DNA from 3 places in the Agathobaculum sp. LCP25S3_E8 genome. Region 2 is predicted to be linked to each of the others. Evidence: riboswitches for the same ligand, from Rfam matches in the RefSeq annotation. Region 2 holds a riboswitch; each other region holds the start of a gene.
What was found. A riboswitch is a leader RNA that binds a small molecule or an ion and turns the genes downstream of it on or off. The one in region 2 is predicted to bind FMN.

Region 1: another riboswitch for FMN. It lies ahead of ribD (bifunctional diaminohydroxyphosphoribosylaminopyrimidine deaminase/5-amino-6-(5-phosphoribosylamino)uracil reductase RibD); the one in region 2 lies ahead of ACTQ34_RS00450 (ECF transporter S component).
Region 3: another riboswitch for FMN. It lies ahead of ACTQ34_RS04145 (MATE family efflux transporter); the one in region 2 lies ahead of ACTQ34_RS00450 (ECF transporter S component).

Annotation. Positions count from the first base shown of each region.
Region 1 is NZ_JBQKJR010000062.1:7,805-12,621, forward strand. It holds gene hemW (radical SAM family heme chaperone HemW) at 1-245, opposite strand, end outside; gene lepA (translation elongation factor 4) at 242-2,053, opposite strand; FMN riboswitch at 2,392-2,521, shown strand; gene ribD (bifunctional diaminohydroxyphosphoribosylaminopyrimidine deaminase/5-amino-6-(5-phosphoribosylamino)uracil reductase RibD) at 2,706-3,767, shown strand; gene ACTQ34_RS15220 (riboflavin synthase) at 3,769-4,422, shown strand; gene ACTQ34_RS15225 (bifunctional 3,4-dihydroxy-2-butanone-4-phosphate synthase/GTP cyclohydrolase II) at 4,447-4,817, shown strand, end outside.
Region 2 is NZ_JBQKJR010000001.1:74,971-79,787, reverse strand. It holds gene ACTQ34_RS00465 (HNH endonuclease signature motif containing protein) at 1-563, shown strand, start outside; gene ACTQ34_RS00460 (hypothetical protein) at 663-1,187, opposite strand; gene ACTQ34_RS00455 (helix-turn-helix domain-containing protein) at 1,574-1,768, opposite strand; FMN riboswitch at 2,092-2,207, shown strand; gene ACTQ34_RS00450 (ECF transporter S component) at 2,308-2,949, shown strand; gene ACTQ34_RS00445 (riboflavin kinase) at 2,959-3,651, shown strand; gene ACTQ34_RS00440 (cysteine-rich VLP domain-containing protein) at 3,688-4,059, opposite strand; gene ACTQ34_RS00435 (relaxase/mobilization nuclease domain-containing protein) at 4,056-4,817, opposite strand, start outside.
Region 3 is NZ_JBQKJR010000006.1:89,004-93,820, forward strand. It holds gene ACTQ34_RS04135 (sensor histidine kinase) at 1-690, opposite strand, end outside; gene ACTQ34_RS04140 (sugar ABC transporter substrate-binding protein) at 980-1,927, shown strand; FMN riboswitch at 2,079-2,190, shown strand; gene ACTQ34_RS04145 (MATE family efflux transporter) at 2,332-3,708, shown strand; gene groL (chaperonin GroEL) at 3,830-4,817, opposite strand, start outside.

The sequences.
Region 1 (4,817 bases), on a different contig from region 2:
ATGCGGCCAAGATACTTCGGTCCCAGACAGGTCGGCGTGCCGCCGCCGACATACACAGTGTCCACCGTGTAGCCGCTGCACGTTTTCCCGTATTCGCGAATATGCGTCAGCAGCGCCGAAACGTAATTTTTCATCAACTCTGCATCAGTCACGGAATAAAAATCACAGTAAGCACATTTTTTTACACAGAACGGAATGTGCAGATACAACCCCAAAGGCCGATTATTATAACTGAATTTGCTCATGATTCCTCATCCAGCTTCAAGACCGCCATGAACGCTTCGGTCGGAATCTGCACCGTGCCGAGCGAACGCATCTTTTTCTTACCTTCCTTTTGTTTTTCCAACAGCTTTTTCTTTCGCGTGATGTCGCCGCCGTAGCACTTAGCCAGCACATCCTTGCGCATCGCCTTGACTGTCTCGCGTGCGATGACCTTGCCGCCGATTGCCGCCTGAATCGGCACCTCGAACAGCTGACGCGGGATATTCTCCTTGAGCTTTTCGCAGATACGGCGCGCACGGCCGTATGCCTTTTCACGGTGCACAATAAACGAAAGTGCATCTACCTGGTCACCGTTGAGCAGCATATCCACCTTAACCAAATCGCTCGGTCGGTAATCGAGGAACTCGTAGTCCAGCGAAGCGTAGCCGCGAGTACGTGCCTTAAGTGCGTCGAAAAAGTCGTAAATAATTTCGTTTATCGGCATTTCGTAATGCAGCTCTACCAGATTGGCATCCAGATACTGCATATCCTTAAATACGCCGCGTCGCTCCTGACACATCGGCATGATGTTGCCGACATATTCCTGCGGCGTCATGATGGTCGCCTTGACAAATGGCTCACGCGCCTCTTCGATGAGACCCGGATCGGGATAATCATGCGGATTGTCGCACTGGACGACCGTGCCGTCGGTCTTGACAATTTCATAAACCACGCTCGGCAGTGTCGTGACCAAATCGAGGTCAAACTCACGCTCCAGTCGCTCCTGAATAACCTCCATGTGCAGCATGCCTAGGAAACCGCAGCGGAAACCAAATCCCAGCGCCACCGAGCTTTCCGGCTCGAAGGACAACGCCGCGTCGTTGAGCTGCAATTTCTCCAGCGCATCCCGCAGGTCGGGATATTTGGAGCCGTCCTCGGTATAAATACCGCAGAACACCATGGGCCGCGCAGGACGATAACCCGGCAGAGCCTCCGCCGTCGGGCGTTCAGCCTCGGTGACCGTGTCGCCGACGCGAGTGTCGGATACAGTCTTGATGGATGCGGTAAAGTAACCGACCTCACCCGCGCACAGCTCCTGCTGCGGGGACAGTCCGAGCGGCAGCATATAGCCGCATTCGAGTACCTGAAACGTCGCTCCGGTTGCCATCATCTTGACTTTCATGCCCGGACGGATACACCCCTCCATCAGACGCATGTAGACGATAACCCCTTTATAGGGGTCGTACTGGCTGTCGAATATCAGTGCGCGCAGCAGCGCGTCCGGATCGCCCGTCGGCGCAGGGATGTCCGACACGATGCGCTCCAGCACGGAATGGATGTTGATATTCATTTTTGCAGAAATCTCCGGGCTGTCCTCAGCCGGGATGCCGATGATATCCTCAATTTCCTGCTTGACGCGCGGCGCATCCGCAGCCGGCAGGTCAATCTTATTGATAACCGGCACAACCTCCAACCCCGCGTCAATCGCAAGATAGGTGTTGCCCAGCGTCTGCGCCTCGATACCCTGCGCCGCGTCCACAACCAGCAGCGCGCCTTCGCACGCAGCCAGTGAGCGGGAGACCTCATAATTGAAGTCAACATGCCCCGGCGTGTCGATGAGGTTCATCTCATAGGTTTTGCCGTCATCCGCCTCATATTCCATGCGCACAGCGCGCGCCTTAATCGTGATGCCGCGTTCGCGCTCCAGATCCATATTGTCGAGTAACTGCTCCTCCATCTCGCGCTGGGATACCGCTTTGCACTGCTCAAGCAGGCGATCGGCAAGTGTAGACTTACCGTGGTCAATGTGCGCGATAATGGAGAAATTACGAATTTGCTCGCGATTTTTCACCCCGAAAGCTCCTTATCTGTTCCATAATAGCAATATGGAAATATTATAACACGTTCCCGCCTGTCTCACAAGCGTTCTTTTCCGGTTTACCGGCTCCCCATCATTGTTCTGTTTTTTTGCACAAATTTGATTTTCTTTTGCTTCAGATTTGATACGACTACGCTATGATAAGAATGTAGACAGCCACATTCTTTTCTCTTTTCCTTATACTCTTCCCAACTGCAGAGGCGGCTTTGGCCGCCTCTGCATATTTTTTCATAAAATGCTTGCATTCTTGCTTTTGCGGGTATATACTGTGTTCAGCAAAGCATTTGACTGCTGTGCTAAAACCGAATATCAGGATTCTTCAGGGCAGGGTGCAATTCCCTACCGGCGGTACAGCCCGCGAGCGGACGCTTTTTCAAAGCGAATGCATGATTCGGTGAAACTCCGAAGCCGACAGTATAGTCTGGATGAAAGAAGAATGTGCGAAAAACGGCTTTTGCTCCGTTTTCGCTTATTTGCTGTTCTGAAACGCATTTTGTGTTTCAGATTTTTTGTTTTTATGGCGTTTCGCCCCGAAGCCTCTGCTTTCGGGGCGTTTTTTCATTTTACAGCCCGTACAGGCTGTTCTGACGAGGTGATCCGATTGCAAAACCAAACGGAAACTTACATGCGCCGCGCACTCGATCTGGCCAAACGCGGCGCAGGACATGTCAGCCCCAACCCGATGGTTGGCTGCGTCATCGTTAAAAACGGACGCATCATCGGCGAAGGCTGGCATGAATACTGCGGTGGCCTGCACGCCGAGCGCAACGCGCTGAAAAACTGCACCGAGGACCCGGCAGGCGCAGACCTATACGTCACGCTTGAGCCATGCTGCCACTGGGGCCGCACCCCTCCCTGCACAGAGGCCATTCTCGAAAAGCACATTGGACGTGTATTCGTCGGCTGTCTGGACGCAAATCCGCTTGTTGCCGGCAAGGGCGCACAGATTCTGCGGGACGCAGGCATTCCTGTCGAAACCGGCATCTGCGAAAACGAGTGCCGCCAGCTCAACGAGGTATTCTTCCACTTTATCACAAGCAAAACCCCGTATGTTGTACTCAAATACGCCATGACGCTGGACGGCAAAATTGCCGCGTACACCGGTGACAGCCGCTGGGTAACGGACGAAGCCGCCCGCCATCACGTACACGAGACACGCGCACGCCTGTCCGGCATCATGGTTGGCGTCGGCACCGTGCTGGCAGACGACCCATTGCTCACTTGCCGCATCGAGGGCGGACACAACCCATGCCGCATTGTCTGTGACAGTCACGCGCGCACGCCGCTGGACTCCCAACTTGTCCGCACCGCGCACGAAATCGACACAGTCATCGCCGTGACCGAATGGAACGAGCGCGCCACGGCACTCAAAAAAGCGGGCGCACACCTATTGCTATGTAACGCCCAAAACGGCAAAGTGGACCTAAACGACCTGATGCGGCAGCTTGGCGCACGCGGGTTGGACAGCATCCTGCTGGAAGGCGGCGCAGAACTTGCGTTTGCAGCGCTCGAGACAGGCATTGTTCATAAGGTGCAGGCGTACATCGCACCCAAACTGATTGGCGGCAGTACCGCCAAAACGCCGCTTGGTGGCGCAGGTTTCGCCCGTATGGCGGACGCTTTGACACTCAAAAACGTAACCGTCACGCCGCTGGGTACGGACATCCTGCTTGAGGGGGTGCTGTAATATGTTTACCGGCATCATCGAAGAAATCGGCACCGTACGCCGTATTGAACGCGGCGCCGCAGGCGCAAGACTTACTATCGCGGCAAAAACCGTGCTGGAAGGCACCAAGCTCGGCGACAGCATCGCCACCAACGGCGTGTGTCTGACCGTTGTTGCGATGACAGCGGACAGCTTCAGCGCGGACGTCATGGCTGAGTCGCTGCGGCGCTCCAGCCTCGGCGCACTGCAAAGCGGCTCACCGGTCAATCTGGAACGCGCAATGCCCATGAATGGGCGTTTCGGCGGACATATCGTATCCGGTCACATTGACGGCACCGGCACAATTGCATCCCAAAAGCGCGAGGATAACGCAGTCTGGGTGACCGTGAACACCTCTGCTTCCCTGCTGCGATATATCGTGGAAAAAGGCTCGATTGCAATTGACGGCGTAAGTCTGACGGTCGCAGCGGTGGACCAAACCGGTTTCTCCGTATCCATCATCTCGCACACAGGCGCACAGACCATCCTGCTGGACAAAAAGCCGGGCGAGACGGTCAATTTAGAGTGCGACGTTATCGGGAAATATGTTGAAAAGCTGCTTGCACCGTATGCACCGGCTGAAAAATCCACTTCAAGCAGCATCACTATGGAATTTCTGGCCCAACACGGGTTCTAAAACAATAAAAGGAGGACAATCCATATGAAACAGCAATATTGCACGGTCGAAGAGGCGCTGGATGAACTGCGCGCCGGCCGCATCATCATCTCCATCGATGACCCCGACCGCGAAAACGAAGGCGATATGATTTGTGCCGCCCAGTTTGCCACCACTGAGAATGTCAACTTTATGGCGACATATGCCAAGGGCCTGATCTGCACGCCGATGAGCGAAACCGTGGCGCAGCGGCTGGGGCTCGAACAAATGGCCAAGGTCAACACCGACAACCATCAGACTGCGTTCACCGTCTCGGTAGACCATGTGGATACGACCACTGGCATTTCCGCAGAGGAACGCGGCTACACCTGCCGCATGTGCGCCGACCCCAACGCCAAGCCGTCAGACCTGCGTCG
Region 2 (4,817 bases):
GGTATTTTAATGTTGATTGCCCAACCTCTCCTTTTGTGAAACCAAATATTAAATTGACAGCTCAATTAAAGGGGAGTTTTACAACATTATCCGGCTCTTACTCAAATGTTGGGGGTTCTGTTTACCATACATATACATCCAACAGTGAGTATGGCGTAGATTACACATGGACAGTTCCTGCAAAAACAGGGTATTATTATGTTGCCTACACTATTACGGACTATGATAATGCTACTTCTGGAAGTGGCGTAACAACAACTGCACTTTCTAATAGAACAGGACACGCTTGGAATTTTAATTTTTCTGATTCTGTAAGCGGGAAAAGCCTACCCATGCCGCCTGCTAACTATGCCAAAGGTGCAACAACTACTCGTCCGTCTAATTTAGCTGATACCTACTATAATACTTACACCGCCAATACGGGCGTTACCTTAAATCGCAGTTTATACGATGTTCACCATATTCGCCCGCTTGCATACGGCGGAAGTAATGCGTATAGCAATCTGATTCATCTTCCAAAAGCAACACATACACAGGTAACAAGTTGGTGGGCTGGTTATTAACGGCATCCTTTTCAAAGAAATCTCACAAAAATCAAAAGTTTAATTAGTCAACAAAAAAGTTGCAGAAGAACACTGTTGAAAGTGTCCTCTGCAACTTTTTTAGATATTCTCTTGCCGTGTTAAACCAGTTATATTATAAAATTCATCTGTAAACTTTATCTCTTTATACGGAAAATCCTTTTGGAGTTTTTTGATATAATCAAATGGATTTTCTATCGGTTCAACCTCTAAATTAGAGGAAATATTTTGAAGTATGCTTTGCACTGGCTCACTACTTGTATATCTAACTTCATCAGGATCATTCATAAAGTTTTCAAAAGCATCTTTATCCATCCACACTACTTGTTGAATTGCATTTGTTGTTTTCAGAGAAAGAAGCAACCTTAAAAAATCTGTAAAATCTTTAGCAAGTGGATAAACATAATAATTACAGCACGTTTCTGGATTTACGCAAAAAACAATCTCCTTAAATCCCTTGATAAAGCAATAATGTATTCCATTATCCCACCCAATAATTTGGGCTCCAATCGGCGTACAAAAAAATGGTTCTCTCAATTCGATTGATAGACCTATGGGCGAGGTGTCTAAATTTAATTTCTTGAACTTATCAAATATATTCTCCATAATCAGCTCTCCACATCAAAAATCCTATTTTGTAATCGTACCTTTCATTTTCCTTTCTGTCCATTAAAAAACACAACCAAGGCCCCCGCTACGGCAACGGCTACAATCACACCGAGATCAGTAGATCCATTAAGGAAATCATTTCCTATTGCCATGAATACAACTCCTACAATAAGGGTAACTATCAATGTTATAATTGATTTGAGCATAGTATATTTTTCCCTTTCTTTTAACTTGTAGATACACACTTGATATTCTTTTCTTAGTATATCATCAATGTGGTTTTAGAGCAATACAATATGAAATATAAAGTGTAAGAGTGATCTAAGCATCGCAAAGCGCCGGGCGCGGGGGCTGTGTGCCTCTGCGTCCGGCGTTCTTTTTCTTTATGCCTGCCCCATCGGGAAGTGTGGCAGTTCTTCCAGCAGTTTCAGAATAAGGTGCTGCTTCATATCTTCGTCAACGGCCAGCACGTCGATCATAGGGGTGTAGTGTTGGATCACCTTTTCTTTGGCCCACTTCTCACCGGCGACGGCGGCCTTGATGGTATCAATGTCCAGCAACATTTCCTGTTCGGCCATCGTGTCAACTCCTGTCGTTTTTTGTCTTATTCCAGCATACCACAGAACCGGCAGGAAAACCAGCGGCGGAAAGATTTTCCTACGCATTTAGAACAGCGTTTCGGCGGGTATATGATAAATCCTCCCACCACCTCACCGACCATGCCGGAAAAGCCCCGGAATACCGGGCGTTTTAAGGCCCTAAATGCGTAGACTGCCAGTATCTTTTCCGCTGACGTATTCGTTTTGCGTATGCCGCAAGATTTCCGAAAAAATTCCGAAATCGTTTAAACATATTGTCAGATTAGAATGTGAGATGTAAAATCACTTTGACAACTGAATAAAGATGTCTTCGGGGCAGGGTGTAATTCCCGATTGGCGGTAAAGTCCGCAAGCGTTTGACGCATGATTTGGTGCAATTCCAAAACCAACAGTATAGTCTGGATAGGAGAAGATAAAGAAATTGTTCGATATTTTTATCGCTGGTTCTTTTACTTTATCAAAATAGGCGCTTGAAAGGCATCACCTTTCAGGTGCCAATTTTTTTCGGAGGAAACGAAATGAATAAAGTAAAAAATATCACAACGCTTGCAATGTTGAGCGCAATCGCTTATGTCGCTATGGTGGTGGGCCGTGTCCCGGTTGTCCTGTTCTTAAAGTATGACCCCAAAGATGTTATCATCACATTAGGCGGTTTGATATGGGGGCCGCTGACATCTTGTATTGTTTCCGTTATTGTGTCTGTAATTGAAATGTTGTCAGTTAGTGAGACAGGCATTTTGGGGTGTATTATGAATATTATTTCCACCTGTTCTTTTGCTTGCACAGCAGCAATCATTTATAAGAAAAAACACACTCTTTCCGGCGCAGTAATGGGTTTAGTGGTTGGTAGTCTGACAATGATTTGTGTTATGCTGTTATGGAATTATCTTATCACACCTCTTTATATGGGTTATCCGCGTGAAGCGGTTGTTCAATTATTGCTTCCAGCCTTTCTGCCTTTCAACGCATTAAAGGCGGGGCTTAATGCAGGGTTTACATTTTTGCTTTATAAGCCTGTAATAACATCATTAAGAAAAAGCGGATATATCGTTACTACATCAAATAAGACTAAAGGGAGGCCATCGGGGCTTATCCTGTTGGCAATCGCAATTATTGTTACCTGTGTTTTGTTGATTTTATCTATGAACGAAATAATTTGAGGAACTTCTATGAACAGAAAACCTATCTACACATCTTTTGGTATAGTCATTCATGGCCGAGGAATTGGTAAGCTGGTTGGAACCCCAACAGCCAATTTGAAAGTTGAAAATGAAAAGCAACTGCCAGAGAACGGTGTGTATATCACACGCATTTTTCTGGACAATCAAATTTATTATGGAATTACACATATTGGAACACGCCCCACGGTGGATAACGATACAGATATATCGGTAGAAACTCATATTTTGAATTTTAGCCGTGATTTGTATGGTAGTAAAATTGAAATACAATTATTTGAAAAACTTCGTAACCCCATGAAATTTGACAATTTATCACTGCTATTGGAGCAGATCAGATTAGACTGCCTCTCTGTGCAGGAATTTTGGGGAATAGACTATTCTTCCTCCCGGCTTACCATAGACATCAAAAAGCATCTTGTTAAGGTAGATGGGAAAGAAGTATTTTTGTCTACAAAAGAGTTTGATGTTTTGTATATGTTATACTCCAATCCAGAAGTTACATTTACAAAAGAAGAAATATATCAGGCCGTGTGGCATGAACCGTCAAATGGATACTGCCATGCGGTAGAAAACACAGTATTTCAAATCAGGAAAAAGACTGCCACCATTGTAAAGGGACTGACATTCATAAAAACCGTAGCCGGGTATGGCTACAAATACAATCCGGTAGGGACGAAGTAAAGTCGCCTTTGCCGGATTGTATTTTCAATATCGCTATTAGGCATCAATTCTTATGGATTTCCAATATCTTTTCCGCTGTCGTTCTGCCTCTTTGCGGCGGCGCATCCGTTTGGCACAGGATGGACAGTATTTGGCCCGGTTGGACTTCGGCATAAATGCAGCGCCGCACTCGGAGCAGGGTTTCACCTCGTCCCGGTCTTTGGTGATCTCGGCACACAGGGTCGCATCCAGCGGGAGAACAGCGGCACGAAACCACCGGCACAGCAGCGAATAGGAAATGCTCTGGACGCACACACATTCCTCGCCGTCGTCCAGCAAGAGGCAGTTTCCGTCACAGTAGTTGCAGCACTCATGCGTCAGCTTCCGGGCCTTGCGATATTGAGGGTAATTCATTCTCGGTATGCTCATAGCTCTTGTGTCCACTCCTTTCCCAGCGTCACCCGCAAAATGCCGTCCACATTCTGCTTGATGATGCCGTATTCCTGCATCTGCTTTTTCGCTTCGCCGTACCGTTCATACAGCCGTTCTTTTTCCTCGGCCAGCCGCTTGTAACCAGCTTTCAGGGCATAAAGATCAGGGAGTTTTTTCACGCCCTGTTCCTTTAGGGTCTTTGCCGCAGCTTCATATAAAATCAACGTGCTTTCATGCTCACGCCGGAATTTGCCCTTGTCCGCTGCCTTGCGATATTCCAGCGCCACGGGCCGGAGCTGCTTGTAGGTGGTGACGTTCTTTATCAGCACCGCCATATCTGCAAGCCGATGTTCCGCAGCTTTCAGGGCAGCGGCGGCCTCGTCGCTGGCGGCGGTGATCTCGGCCACCTTGCTTTCCAAATCCGGGTAAGTGTCTATCCCATGTTCTGTCAGGAAGTTCAGTGTCATTGCGGCCTGCTTCAAGTTGTGGAGCTTCGCCCACTTCTCATAACCCGCCGATTGCTGGGCCTTGATGCTGTTTTCCAGATCAATCCGCAGAGAAATTCCCTTACGCTCTTTGGGCACTCTGGTGATAACGCAGCCTTTGATACGCTCTTTAATAGCTTCCTCGGTGTAGGCTTCCCCCAGCGTCTTACAGCGGGTAAAGCGTTCCTGTCCGGGAGCGCGGAACGAAATAAATTTGCCCGGTTTGAGCTCATAGCCCTGCGCCTGCATGAGCCGCAGGAAATCGTCAAA
Region 3 (4,817 bases), on a different contig from region 2:
GCCGTTGAGGATGGACAGCTTATCGTTTGCCCGCGCCAGTTCGCCGTTGAGGCGACGGATGGCGGCATTTTCTTCCGTCCGCCTGCCAACCAGAATCACCATGTATCCAATAAACAAGATCAGATTGAGCGCGCTGAGCAAACCGATGGCCGTCTGCATGAGCTGCCGCGGCTGTCCCTCGTAATAGGCGAGATATGCAGAGACAGAGACCATGCCCAAGCCGGATTGCAAAACGTCCAGACTGGTCAGCAGATAGAGCGAGGTCATCGCGCCGAGGAACAGCATACGCCCCCGCCCATGCAGACTGTCCACCAGATTGACCACGGCGAGCAGCAACAATCCGTTATAGTCCAGATGCAGCGCCAAAAGCACGAGCAAGGCAACTCCCGGTTCCAACCAAAACACCATTCGGCCGTTTCCCAGCCTGCCGCGCCGATATGCAAAGTCGACCACGACAAACGCAAGTAAACTAAGCGCCGCAAAGGACACACTCCACGGAGCAGCCGGCAAAATGCTCAGCCCCTGCAAAAAGCTCACACCCTCGGCCCGCTGCACCGCACGCAGCGGCGTCAGCACAAAAACCGTACCGAGAAAAGCGCAGAGCGCCAGATTGATAAGCAACATCCCCTGCCGCAGCAGGGTCAGACTCTCATCTGTCTGCATCTCGCGATTGGCCGGTCCATCCGACATGCCAGCAGCCCCCTTTTCCCCGTTATGCCTTGTCTTTCTCCTGCAGCAGACAGCCGTTTTTTCTTTTCTGCTGTACTGCGTCGCAGAACGGGTTTCCTATGTATAAATTATAATATATATCCTGCACAAGGTCAAACAACATATCAGCGCATGCATAAAAACAGCAGGCAGCAAATCATATGTGCAGAACCCCTCCGGGAAAGAATCGTCATCCTGTTCAGAACCGGCAAAAAATCGTTTTCATGATTCCCCTAATATGATATGATAAAACAAGTAAGGGGGGCTGGCGATGAAATGGAGACGACTGTTTCTTGCTGTGTGCGGCATCGTGCTGACGGCATGGCTGTGCCTGACGCTGGGCGCATGGAAAGAACAGCAGGAAACACCGCTGCGGATCGGCGCGACCTATATGACAATGAACAACCCGTTTTACAGCGTCATTGACGAGGAGCTGCGGTTGATGATCGAAAGCCGCGGCGATATTCTGCTCACGCGCGACCCTGCACTCGATCAGGATAAACAAAATGACCAGATTCACGAACTGCTTGCAGGTGGAATTGATCTTCTTGTGATTAACCCGGTGGATTTTCAGCAGATTCGTCCTGCACTGGAGGAAGCGCGGGATGCAGACGTTCCGGTTGTGATTGTGGATTCACAGGTGAGTGACCCTTCGCTGGTTGCCTGCACGATCGCTTCGGACAATTACGGCGCGGGTGTATTATGCGCCGAACATCTGATGCGCACCCGTGATTCCGCACGCATCGCCCTACTGGAGCACCCGACCGCTCAGTCGGCGGTCGACCGCATTCAAGGATTTTGCGACACCATCGCCGCGCATCCACAGTATCAGATCGCTGGCCGCGCGAGCAGTGACGGTCAGCTGGAGCTTGCCATGCCGGCGCTGGACGGCCTGCTGGATGCCGACCCGACGATTGATGTGGTGATGGCGCTCAACGATCCGACAGCGTTAGGGGCGATGGCTGCGCTGGAGGAGCGGCATTTACTGGATCGCACGCTGGTTTACGGCGTAGACGGCGCTCCCGAAGCTAAAAATATGATTTTCGAAGGTGTGATGACAGCAACAGTCGCCCAGTCTCCCATTCAAATCGGGCAGACGACAGCGCAGGTCATATACCAGATTCTGTCCGACCAAGCCTACGAAAGCGAAATCATTGTGCCGGTCGAGTTGATTACAGCGGAAAACGTGGAACAGTTCGGCTCAGACGGTTGGCAATGAGAAGGGGTACAGGCAGTACAGCCCCAACCGGTATCTTCGCCGACCGGCCGAACGTTCGTTCATGATGCACAATATTTCTGCACAAAGATTGGTTTTTGGCCGGTTGACAGGGCAGGATTTTCTGCTATAATGGCTTTATAAAATGGTATATTCCTTTCTTCGGAAACGAGAGTATTCTCTACTGGCGGTCAAAGCCCGCGAGCGCAAGCTAACCCGGTGCAATCCCGGGGCCAACAGTCAGGTCTGGATGGGAGAAGAAAGCCGCCGGCATCACCGGCAGCTTCTCGTGCACGATGAAAGAACACGAAGCAGCCGGTATTGCATCCGTTGGATAGCAATCAACGGCTGCTTTACGATTTATCCGGCTTATTCGGTGGCAAGGAACCAAAAAGGAGGCCGTCATCATGGATAAACCGGTACAAAACGCAAACCCGCTGGAAACAGAGCCGATCTCCGCGCTGTTAGTGCGATATTCTATTCCCACAGCACTGACACTCATGGTCAACTATCTTTACAACATCGTTGATCAGATTTTTGTCGGGCAAGGCGTTGGCATCACCGGCATGACAGCTACCAACGTCGCGTTTCCGCTTATGATTCTGGTAAACGCAATTTCGCTGCTGCTGGGGGATGGGGCCGCGGCCAATATCAGTCTGTGCCTGGGCCGCAAGCAGCAGCAAACGGCAGATGCAACCATGTCGCACGCACTGACTTTAATTATCGGCAGCGGCATTCTTTGCGCGCTGGTGTTTGGCATCTTCGCCCCGCAGCTGGTGGTTCTGTGCGGCGTCACGGAAACCGCTTATACGCAGGCAGTCTCCTATCTGCGGGCGATCGCATGGGGCGTGCCGTTCCAGCTGATGTGCCCTGCGTTCACCGCCATCATCCGCGCGGACGGTGCCCCTCAGTACACCATGAAGTGTATGATTGTGGGCGCCGTTATCAACTTGATTCTGGATCCTATTTTCATTTTCCCACTACAAATGGGTGTCGTAGGAGCCGGTATTGCCACAGCGGTGGGACAGACAGCCGCCGGCTGTATGTGCCTCTTTTATCTGCGCCATATGCGTACCGTCCGCATTCGCAAATCCGCTCTGCGCCCCACGCCTGCATTGACCGGACGTATCGTGGCGTTAGGCTTTCCAAGCCTGCTGACGCAGACGATGATGGCACTGGTACAAATCACCATGAACAACCTGATGCGTCAGTACGGTGCATGGAGCGCCTTTGGCAGCGACATTGCCCTTTCGGTTTACGGCATGATGATGAAAGTATACCAAATCGCCCACTCGATGTTTGTGGGTGTCTCCTCCGCCGTACAGCCCATCAACGGCTTTAACTTCGGCGCCAAACACTACACGCGGGTACATCAGACATATCTGCTGGCCAGTCGGATTGCGCTCATCATTTCCGCTGTATGCTTTCTGGTCTTCATGGTACTCCCCCGGCAAATCGGTATGCTCTTTGTCTCGGATAATCCCCTGTATCTGGATTGCGCCGCCCACATTTTCCGGATTTATATGATGACCTTTTTCCTCTACGGTCTGCATATGACCACAGCATCCTTTTTTCAGAGCATCGACAAACCTGTACACTCGCTGATGATTCCTCTGGTACGGCAAGGGGTGTTTCTCATTCCGCTGGCGCTGCTGCTCTCCCGCAGTTTTGGTCTGGATGGTGCTTTATATGCCGTTCCCATTACAGATACGCTGGTTTTTTTGCTCAGCATTGCATTGGCGCTTACGGAGTTTCGTTCCTGGCGTAAAAGCGGATGGCTGTAAGCCACAGTATGAAAAAAACCTCCTGTCGCAGCATTGCTGCAACAGGAGGTTTCTTTTTACTCGTCAGAAAGACTTGCGCTTATCTGCATACTCAAGGTGAATAACGTGCTTTTATCCTCTATCAATGCGTGCTCTTGCGTCGGCTCGCGCCACCGGTGCGCAGCCATTCCTCATCAACCGGATCGATCACATTCACTTCGGTGGTCAGGAAAGTGCTCGCCATGGAAACCGCGTTTTGCAGCGCCAGACGCACCACTTTGGTCGAATCCATAATACCGGCTTCAATCATGTTGACATAAGTATGCGTGCAGACATCCATTCCCATTCCGGGCTCCAGCCGTCGAATCTCTGTCACAACGGAATCGCCGTCTCCGCCGGCATTTTCCACAATCTGAGCAGCCGGCTTGGTCAACGCAGTGCAGATGATCTGCGCGCCGACCTTTTCGTCCCCCGTGAGCTGCGCCGCATATGCCTCAACCTGTGTGCAGGCATCGCAGTAGGCCACGCCGCCGCCGACCACAACGCCTTCCTCCAGCGCAGCGCGGGTGACATTCAGCGCGTCTTCCACGCGATGCTTTTTCTCCTTCAGCTCCAGCTCGGTCGCTGCGCCAACATGGATCAGGCCCACGCCGCCTGCCAGCTTGCCCAAACGCTCACGAGCGCGATCCACCGCGAACTCATCCTTCGCCTGTGCCAGCATGCGCCGGAGCATCTCGATTCGGCTGTCAATTTCGTCACGATTGCCCGCGCCCCCGACGATCAGCGTGCTGTCCTTTCGAATGATGACTTTATCCGCCCGACCAAGCATGTCCATTGTGGCATGGCTCAAATCATAGCCGGTTTCCTCGCGGATGACAACCGCGCCCGAAATCAGCGCAATATCGTCTACCAACGCCTTTTTCCGCTCGCCAAAGCCCGGCGCGCGCACCGCAGCTACATCGATTGCGCCCTTGAGCTTATTGATAATGAGCGCCTTGAGCGCCTCGCCCGTGACATCCTCCGCCACAATGACCAGCGGGCGATGCTGCTGCGCAACCTGATCCAAAATCGGCAGAACTTCTTGCAGTTCGGTGATCTTTTTATCAGTAAACAGGAGATACGCATTCTCG